DNA from 3 places in the Pseudoalteromonas sp. BZB3 genome. Region 1 is predicted to be linked to each of the others. Evidence: predicted binding sites of a transcription regulator. Region 1 holds the regulator's gene; each other region holds the start of a gene.
The links. Region 1 encodes sigma-54, which starts transcription at its own class of promoters, with help from an activator protein. Its sites were predicted from a motif close to GTTGGCACGNNNNTNGNNT; they were not measured.
Positions count from the first base shown of each region.

Region 2: ABMY35_RS17340 (DUF642 domain-containing protein) is a predicted target of sigma-54. The motif match lies at 1,558-1,576, and genes of this name have one in related genera.
Region 3: ABMY35_RS06400 (P-II family nitrogen regulator) is a predicted target of sigma-54. The motif match lies at 2,080-2,098, and genes of this name have one in related genera.

Region 1 is NZ_JBECOS010000001.1:389,119-392,406, reverse strand. Features, by position in the region: gene rapZ (RNase adapter RapZ) at 1-8, opposite strand, end outside; gene ptsN (PTS IIA-like nitrogen regulatory protein PtsN) at 26-478, opposite strand; gene hpf (ribosome hibernation promoting factor) at 481-768, opposite strand; gene ABMY35_RS01685 (RNA polymerase factor sigma-54) at 797-2,317, opposite strand; gene lptB (LPS export ABC transporter ATP-binding protein) at 2,365-3,090, opposite strand; gene lptA (lipopolysaccharide transport periplasmic protein LptA) at 3,093-3,288, opposite strand, start outside.
Region 2 is NZ_JBECOS010000015.1:114,446-117,733, reverse strand. Features, by position in the region: gene ABMY35_RS17340 (DUF642 domain-containing protein) at 203-1,402, opposite strand; gene ABMY35_RS17335 (SulP family inorganic anion transporter) at 1,667-3,288, opposite strand, start outside.
Region 3 is NZ_JBECOS010000008.1:152,923-156,210, forward strand. Features, by position in the region: gene ABMY35_RS06390 (hypothetical protein) at 1-239, opposite strand, end outside; gene ABMY35_RS06395 (carboxypeptidase) at 357-1,862, opposite strand; gene ABMY35_RS06400 (P-II family nitrogen regulator) at 2,142-2,480, shown strand; gene ABMY35_RS06405 (ammonium transporter) at 2,492-3,288, shown strand, end outside.

The DNA.
Region 1 (3,288 bases):
AGTTCCATGGATTCCTCTCTGTTAATTAATCTTGAAGTGCAATAAGTTGATAGAGTGCCTCATCGTCTTTTGCATGACGAAGTTGCTTGCAAAACTCTTTGTTGTTTAGTTTATCAGCAATTTCAGCTAAGGTCTTTAGATGTTCTGCATTATTACCTTCAGGTACAAGCATTGCCAAGAGAATATCGACAGGTCGGTTATCTATTGCGTCAAAATCAATACCGTTTTGATTAGTCACTAAAATGGCAAAAATAGTATCAATGCCTGTAAGGCGGCCATGAGGAATAGCAATACCTTTGCCTATGCCTGTGCTACCTAGTTTTTCCCGCGTTAGGAATGCATCTAATATTTCGTGGGCGTTATGCTCTGGAAGGTGTTGGCTCGCTAATTCACTGATGTACTCTAGCGCACGTTTTTTGCTATTAAAAAGGACCGCAGCTTTACTGCAGTCCTTGTTGATAATCGAGCTAAGTTTCATGGTTAGTGTCGAGTTAATTTCTCTTTGTGTTTGATAACTTGGCGATCGAGTTTATCAACGAGTTTATCAATGGCTGCGTACATATCAGAGTGTTCATCTGAAGCGAAAATTTCACCGCCATTTAAATGAACGGTAGCTTCGGCTTTTTGTACCAGCTTCTCAACATCTAAGATCACGTGAACGTTATTAATGTGATCAAAATGCCTTTCTAGCTTTGCAAACTTCGTGTTTACATAGTCTCTTAATGAATCTGTAATTTCTACGTGACGACCAGTTAAATTTAGTTGCATAAGCATTTTCCTTCTCTTGGTTTACGTCTTAAATCAAGCTCTTACGCTGATTTGACGGTGGAATAGAGAGTGACTCGCGGTATTTTGCAATTGTACGACGTGCCACTTTGATTCCCTGTTCTGCCAATATATCTGCAATTTTGCTGTCGCTCAATGGCTTAGCTGTATTTTCTGCAGCAATTAGCTTTTTGATCAATGCTCTAATCGCAGTCGATGAGCATTCACCTCCGTTTTCAGTGCTTACGTGACTTGAGAAGAAGTACTTCAACTCAAAAATGCCACGGGGTGTATGCATGTACTTCTGAGTGGTGACACGAGAAATGGTAGACTCGTGCATCTCGACCATCTCAGCAACATCATTCAAAACCATAGGCTTCATTGCCTCAGGTCCATGTTCAAAGAATGCCTGTTGTTGTTGCACAATGCAATTGGTAACTTTCATTAAAGTGTCATTACGGCTTTCTAAGCTCTTAATAAACCATTTTGCTTCTTGTAGGTGAGAGCGAATGAATTGGCTGTCAGTGCTTGATTTTACTGAGCGTGACATTGCCGCATAATGATCATTAACCCTAATTTTAGGCATACATTCAGGGTTTAGCTCAACAACCCAGCGACCTTTTACTTTTTTCACCGACACATCAGGAATAACATACTCAGATTCTTCACGAATAATGCTGGCGGCAGGTTTAGGATTAAGGCTGTGAATGAGTGTCATCACTTCTTTTAACTCAGGCTCTTTGAGCTTGGTCTTTTTCATGATAGTGCGGTAATCACGGCTAGCAAGTAGATCAATATGCTCGCTTAACACCATTTTTGTTTCGCTAATGAATGGCGTATCAGCCTCAAACTGGTTAAGTTGAATACATAAGCATTCTTGTAATGATCGAGCCGCAATACCGATAGGGTCAAAGAGTTGAATACGCTTTAATACAGCCTCAACTTCATCGAGTTCAATTAATTCTTCGTCATTACCTTCATTGATGCTTTCTAAGAGTTCTTCGGTACTGACGGTAAGTAAGCCTGCGTCATCAACGGCTTCAACAATGGCAACGGCAATGGCTTTATCGGTTGGGCTGAATGGCGTGAGTTCTAATTGCCACATTAAATATTCGTGTAATGTTTCAGTGGTCTCACCCTGATAAACCGTTTCGTCTTCAGGCATAGGGCCGCTACTGGTGCTCGGTGCTGCACTCATGTACTCGTCCCATGTCACATCCATCGCGAGATCGTCACTGACAGTGTCTTTACTCAGTGCTGCATCGCTATCGAGTTCGTAATCGCTGGTCGGTTCATCACCGTGACCATCATCAGTAGAATTAGAGAGTTGCTCGCTAGAGTCAGTGTCTTTGGTCGCTTTGTCTGAATCATTGCCATCAGTACTTGGCTCTAATTCCGACTCATCTACTTCGAGTAAAGGGTTGCTATCCAGCGCTTCTTGGATCTCTTGCTGTAGATCAAGTGTGCTCAATTGCAGCAAGCGAATTGCTTGTTGCAATTGTGGTGTCATGGTTAGTTGCTGCCCCATGCGCAGCTGTAGCGATTGCCTCATGTATTTCTAACAATCCTTTTTGTTATTTGGATTATGTCTTGCTTTAACTATAGACGGAATTGTTCACCTAGGTAGACGTCTCTTACGGTTTGATCAGCTAAAACTGACTCAGGCGTACCTGACGCGATTAATTCACCATGTGAAACAATATAAGCTTTCTCACAAACATCAAGGGTTTCTCTTACATTGTGATCTGTAATGAGGACACCAATGCCGCGGTTTTTTAAATGCTCAACAATTTTCTTTATATCTAACACCGAAATCGGATCAACGCCAGCAAAAGGCTCGTCTAAAAGAATAAATTTAGGGTTTGCGGCTAAAGCGCGAGCAATTTCAACTCGGCGACGCTCACCACCTGATAAAGCCATGCCCTGACTGTCCCGAATATGTTGAATATTAAACTCATCCAGTAAGTCGTCTAAAGTTTGCTCTCTTTGTACTTTATTGAGGTCTTTACGGGTCTCTAAAATAGCCATTAAGTTTTGATAAACAGTCAACTTTCTGAAGATTGAGGACTCTTGAGGCAGATAACCAATGCCCATGCGTGCTCTACTGTGCATAGGTAGCAAAGTGATATCTTCATCATCTATTGTGACTTTGCCTTTATCGCTAGGCACAAGACCAACGATCATGTAAAAACTGGTGGTTTTACCTGCGCCATTAGGACCGAGAAGACCAACAATGCTTCCGGCTTCCACACTTAGGCTGACATTTTTTACGACTTGGCGGCCTTTGTAGCTTTTTGCTAGGGCTGTGGCAGTTAACACACTCATGCTCATTGACCTTGTTCAGGGTTAGACTTTGATGCTTTTTTCTCTGGTATCAATACCGTGTGAACACGTTGCTGATTTTGTTCGTTTCGCTCAGCACTGATCAGTTGCTTCTCGATGTCATAAATAATCGCTTCAGCTTTTGTACTTTGACCTCCCAGGCTTATTTCAGCTTTGCCTTTGATGGTAAGTAGTCTATTG
Region 2 (3,288 bases), on a different contig from region 1:
CAGAACCAAAAGTGATAGGCTTCTTTGTGGAACTGAAGTTAAAGCTGCGAGTTGCAGTTTATCAACCTTTGAGGATAATTAGGGCCTTTTTACGTAATCAACAAACTCTTAATGCTCGATAGATAGGGTTTTGAAAGGAATTTTAAGGTAAATTTGGCGCAAAAAAATAGCCAGTAAAAACTAGCTATTTTCCAATGAATATTTAGTTGCAGTAGTTGTCTACAAACGTTAAGTCATTAATGTGTTCAGGTGCATCCATCACATAGGTTGCAACCGCTGTCTGAGGATTTACACTGTAAATTTTTGCGTTTTCTCCTGACACACGACCTGATACGTATAGAGCACCGCTGTCAGAAATTGCCAAACCAGATGCCCAATTAATTCCGTGATGGCCGATTAATGTCAGCGCCATAGTACTGTCATCAATCGTGTAAAGAGACTTGCCAGTTAACACATAAAGCGTGTTGTTATCTGCAGAATAGGCAACATCACCGTGTGAGAATGTGTCACCAGAATAGCGCATTTTACCTAAAACCGTTTTCTCGCCAGTTTGTAGATCGTAGTCGTACATATATGTTTTGCTGGTTGCACGTAAAGACTGACCGTCAGCGGTAACTGCAGAGCGATAAATAGGCCATGAAGTAGCATCTGCTTCAGCGGTTTGAGTACCTGTTTCTAAATCTAAAGACCAAAGCTTAGATGCTTTAGTTTTTGAATCTAATTGTTCCATGAAATATAGCTTGCCGTTGTGGCTAGCAATGTTAGATGCTGTGTTTTGTGCGCCAGCAACAACACTGTACGTTTTAGATTCAAGATCGAATTTGTATACGTATCCTGTTTCTAGGTCGCCATAATTATTAATACCGAAAATACCTGTGTGGCATGCTTGCTTTTTAGTCACACTTACATTGTCGATGAATGCGCCAAGGCTATCGTTCTTGCCTGTACCAACAAAACGCAACTCAGATGAATCAGAGTCAGCAGTTACAGTGACGTTAAATGACTGCCAACCGCGAGTTGTAGAATTAAGGCTTAGTACAGTTTGACCATTCCATTTAACTTCAGCTTTGTTTGTTGAACTATTACCTTGTATACGAGGAGAGTAATAAAAAGAAACTTCGTAGCTTTGACCAGCTTCAGTGGTAATATTTTGATATACACTGTGGTTAGCAGTTGAGTCTAACTCAATGTACTGATTGCCGTCTTGCGCATTAATGATGCCCAGTCTTGAAGTTTGAATTTCAAAACGTGCGCCTTCACGCTCCCATCCGTTAACTGAATTCAACAATGTCCATTTAGAATTGATCACATTTTCTTCAAACGAGCCGTTTGTAACTAAATTGTCAGCCATTGCAAATTGCGTTGCAAAAAGCGTCGACATTGCTAATAAAGATAACTTCATATAGTTGTTCTCCAAGTTTAAAAACTGCTTACAACAAACTTTGAAAGCGAAATTAATCCTATTGTCGTATTTTACGTAGGTTTCGTCAACAATTAATAAACAATTAAGTCAATAATTCGTTTTTTGCAGTAATTTAATATTCCAAATGCTTATACAAGCAAAGCAAATGCCAGTTAGTAGTTTTTTGATTTTAATTTATAAGGGAAGAGGTTTTTGAAAGTCGTTTTGGCACAAAGAGTCTACTTTGTGCCAAAACGATTAAATCTACATTGATTCCAACGCGCGTTCTAATGCATCAATTCTAGAATTACAAAATGCATTTTCACCAAGTTTTTCGTTAATTTGAAAACGATGTAGTTGATCAGATGTTTCTGAGTTTGGCGAGAAGATAAAGACTTTACAGTCTGCATCTAATGCATCAGTAATCGCATTTTCAAGCGCTAGACTCACAGTTACATCAAGCATTGGCACATCACTTAAGTCTAAAACCATGGCTTTGTATTTACTTATATCGCGATGTTGACGTGCAATGGCTTTAGAGACACTGAATATCATGGGACCCGATAAGTAAAAATAGAGCAGTTGACCGTTCGCTTGTTCAAATAATGCTTGTTCTGATTTATTCATAGGAACATCGTCATCAGAGTCACTAATGGCTTTAACTTGCTCTGATTGTACACGGCTAAGTCGCTCTATCACCATGATATTTGAGATAAAGACACCTAAGCCTACAGCGGCAATGAGATCTACAAATACAGTGAGTAACATTACACCATACATAATTGCCATTTGAGATATGCTTAATTTATGCGCTCTTTGAATAAAGCTCCAATCAAGAATGTTGATACCAACATATACGGCAATACCCGCTAAAACAGCCAATGGAATTGGTTCTGTTAAGCCTCCGGCTACAAATACAACTGCCATTAAAATAAGCGCTCGGAAAATACCAGCCAATGGTGAACGTGCACCGACTTGAATATTTACCACTGTGCCCATGGTCGCACCTGCACCAGGTAATGCACCGAATAAGCCGGAGATAATATTTGCAACACCTTGTCCTCTCAACTCTTTATCAGAATCGTGCTCAGTTCGAGTTAAGCTGTCGCCTATAACGGCAGTTAATAGGGTGTCAATACAACCCAGAGTCCCGAGCACTAAGGCGTCGATTACCATTGATTGAAATTGATCGGCAGTAAAAGTCGGGATAACGATAGAAGGTAGGCCATTTGGTATCTCACCAATCCTACGAATGCTATCAGTATCAAAAATGACTACTGAAACTAAGGTCACTGCAACGAGTGCGACTAATTGAGCTGGCACATATTGGCGATATTTCTTAGGGAAATAAAACAATATTGCTAATGTGGCCGCACCTAATAACAACTCTGAAAACTGAATATTTAATAGAAGTTCAGGGAGCTGACCTAAAGTACCTGTTACACCACCTGCGGGAGCTTGGTGGCCTAATAAAGGTGCAAGCTGTAATATGATGAGGATAACACCAATACCTGACATAAACCCCGAGATAACAGAGTAGGGCATTAGTGTTACGTATTTACCGAGCTTTAAGGTACCTAGTAACACTTGAAAAGCACCGGCCATCATCACTACTGTGAAGCCCATAGCCAGGCCCGATTCAGGATATTTAGCCATCATTGCGGTCAAAACTGCGGTCATAATAACCGTCATTGGACCAGTTGGCTCAGAAATCAGGGAAGTAGAACCACCAAATAAGGCAGCGAAAAGACCGACTAAAATTGCACCCCACATACCTGCTTCAGCACCGGCTCCTGAAGCAACACCAAACGCGAGGGCAAGCGGGAGAGATATTATGGCAGTGGTCACACCACCAAATAAATCGCCCTTTAAATTCATATGCTTAT
Region 3 (3,288 bases), on a different contig from region 1:
GCGCTATTTGCATTGCTCTCAGCTGATTGCAGCTTGGCATGTAAACCGAAACTGGCCAATAACTTTACTTGTTTAAGGCATTTGGCTTTTTCGCTGGGGGCAAATAAAGATTTGCCTTGCGTGAACGCTGTGATTTTTTGCGGCGTTGTTTTAAGTTTTAAGCTGAGCTGCTCGATGGCGGCAGATTCACTCACGCTGCTATCGAAGCCGGCAAATACAACACGGTATTTGTCAGTCATGGAAACATCCTTAAATTCGCTAATGCTTTGAGTATACCCAAATTTTAAAGACATGCGAATGAAGGAGGGGCTTTATCATGGCCTTATAAGTAAGATATAAGGCCATGGAATAAGTTTTTAGTACTTAGCTGACTTGCCTGTAGGTAGGGCGTTTTGAATAAATTCACGTAAGTCTTGATTTGATTGCTCTAAATCAGCACGACGTAAATACATCATATGACCTGAGCGATAACCTTTAAAGCTTAAACGGTCACGCATTTTTGCACTCGGGTCGAGTTGCCACATCGTATATTTTGCATCGAAATAATTGGTTGCACCGTCATAGTATCCTGCTTGCACTAATACATTAAGGTAAGGGTTTTGCGCCATAGCTAAACGTAGTTGCTCACCGGTGTTGTTGTTTGTCCGATCCCATGGATGCACTGAACCAAACATATTGTATTTAATATCGGTTTTGTAGTTTAACTCTTCACGTAGATAGTAATTAATAGCTGGCGTGAAAGAGTGTAGCCATGAGGTTAGCTCAGGCCAGTAGTCAGGGCGGCTGCCTGCATCGCGTTTATCAATACCTAAATAACGAGAATCTAAGCGGCCAAGTGTTTGCCCTCTGTCTCTTAGCAGCTCTTTCCAAAAAGCGCTGGTCGGAATATCTAAATTGTTCTGAGCGACAAAGGTTTCTGATAAACCACTGAACTTAGCAACTTGTTTAATTGTTTGTTGCTTTTCAGCATCGCTGATAAATGCACCTTTTGCCAATGCTGGTAGGTATTGGTTAATAGTGTAAGTTTCAACTTCGCCTAATACATCTAATAAGTCTTTATTTTGTAGCTCTGGCGCTAAAGCTTTGTGATACCAAGCCGCCGCCGCATAGTAAGGTAAGCGATTTGCAGCTTTTACAGGGCCTTGGCGTTTAATGCCAATGTCGGTAGGTGAAACCAATACTACGCCATTTAAGTACATCCATTGGCTATTTTGTAGTTCATGAGCAAGACCTGACACACGAGTTGTGCCATAGCTTTCACCAATTAAGAACTTAGGTGATAAAAAGCGGTTGTTGCGATTCACAAAAGTGTTTAGCCATTCGGCGAGATATTTGATATCTGCATTTACACCAAAGAAACGCTTTTTCTGCTCAGCTTTACTAGGCATTTTTCCATCTTTGTTTGGTAAAACTCGCGAATAGCCTGTATTCACAGGGTTTACGAAAACAATGTCAGCGACGTCTAAAACTGAGTAAGGGTTAGTTTGTACACCGTACGGTTGAACTGGGTAGCCTTCAGTATCGATATTTAAAGTTTTAGGGCCTGTGTAAGCAATATGCATCCATACTGACGCAGAACCAGGGCCACCATTGAATGAGATTAGTAGTGGGCGCTTACTTAAATCTTTAACATCGCTTTTCTTGTAGTAGGTGTAATGCAAAGAGGCGATCGGGTGACCTTCTTCATCCCAAACAGGCTGAGTGCCTGTGGTCGCAGTGTAATTAATTCTCTCACCCAGAATTTTAGTTTTATGTTTTGTGACAACTTGATTGTCTATGTCGATTTGACGGCTATGTTCACTTGCACTGACCGCATGGCTGATCAGCAATGCAGCACTGATGATGATGGTTTTTAGTTTCATTACTTACTCCTCTATTGAGATTAATAATGTTCAGCATTTTGCCAATATGCAAAGAATATGAGTCAAATTAAAGGTTCCTTAGGATAGATGCGTAGATCGTTTAAAAAAGACGCACCAACACAGTTCAAGTTGAATGTTTATGCACTTAACTGGTGCAATTTATTTGATTTTTAATGTTCTCAAATTGTTAACTTTATGTATTTTTTAAAGTTTTAATTTTGGTATAGAGCTTGATTATTCATTGCCAACATAACGCATCACAATGTCGAAGGGGGCAATATGAAAATGATCAGCGCTATCATCAAGCCATTCAAACTTGATGAAGTCAGAGAAGCATTATCGGAGCTAGGTGTAGAAGGTATGACAGTTGTTGACGTAAAGGGTTTTGGTCGCCAACGCGGTCACACTGAGCTTTACCGAGGTGCTGAATATCAAGTTGATTTTATTCCAAAAATCAAAGTTGAAATCGCAACACAAAGCGAAAACGCAGAGCGTATTGTTAACACCTTAAGTGAAGTCGCTCGCACCGGAAAAATCGGTGACGGTAAGATTTTTGTGTATGACCTAGACCAAATTGTACGTATCCGTACTGGTGAATTCGACGAAGAAGCGATTTAGGAGCAATAACAATGGAAAACAGCATCATAGAACTCAAGTTCTCTTTAAATACTTTTTACTTTCTGATCTCTGGCGTATTGGTTATGTGGATGGCAGCGGGTTTTGCCATGCTTGAAGCGGGTTTAGTTCGCTCAAAAAACACCACTGAAATTCTAACAAAAAACATCGCGCTCTATGCCATTGCTTGTACTATGTTCTTGCTGGTGGGTTACAACATTATGTACGTCGATAATACAGCCGGTGGCATAGTACCAAATTTTGGTGCGCTTATTGGAAGTGCCGCAGATGATGCAACTCATGCATTAGAAGCTGATTTCTTCTTCCAAGTTGTATTTGTAGCAACGGCAATGTCAATCGTATCGGGTGCAGTCGCTGAGCGAATGAAACTTTGGGCTTTTTTGGCATTCACCGTCGTTTTAACTGGTTTAATTTACCCAATAGAAGGCTTCTGGACTTGGGGCGGCGGCTTCTTATCTGAAATGGGCTTTGTAGATTTTGCAGGTTCTGCGATTGTTCATGGTGCAGGTGCAGCAGCGGCGTTAGCGGGTGTATTACTGCTAGGAGCTCGTAAAGGTAAATATGGTAAGAACGGTGAAGTTTATCCAATTCCAGGTTCAAATATGCCACTTGCAACACTAGGTACATTTATCTTATGGATGGGTTGGTTTGGTTTTAACGGTGGTTCGCAATTATTCATTGCAGATAAAGCAAATGCAGTTGCTGTGAGTCAAATTTTAGTGAATACCAATGCTGCGGCAGCAGCAGGTGCGATATCAGCACTACTAGTATGTAAATTACTTTGGGGCAA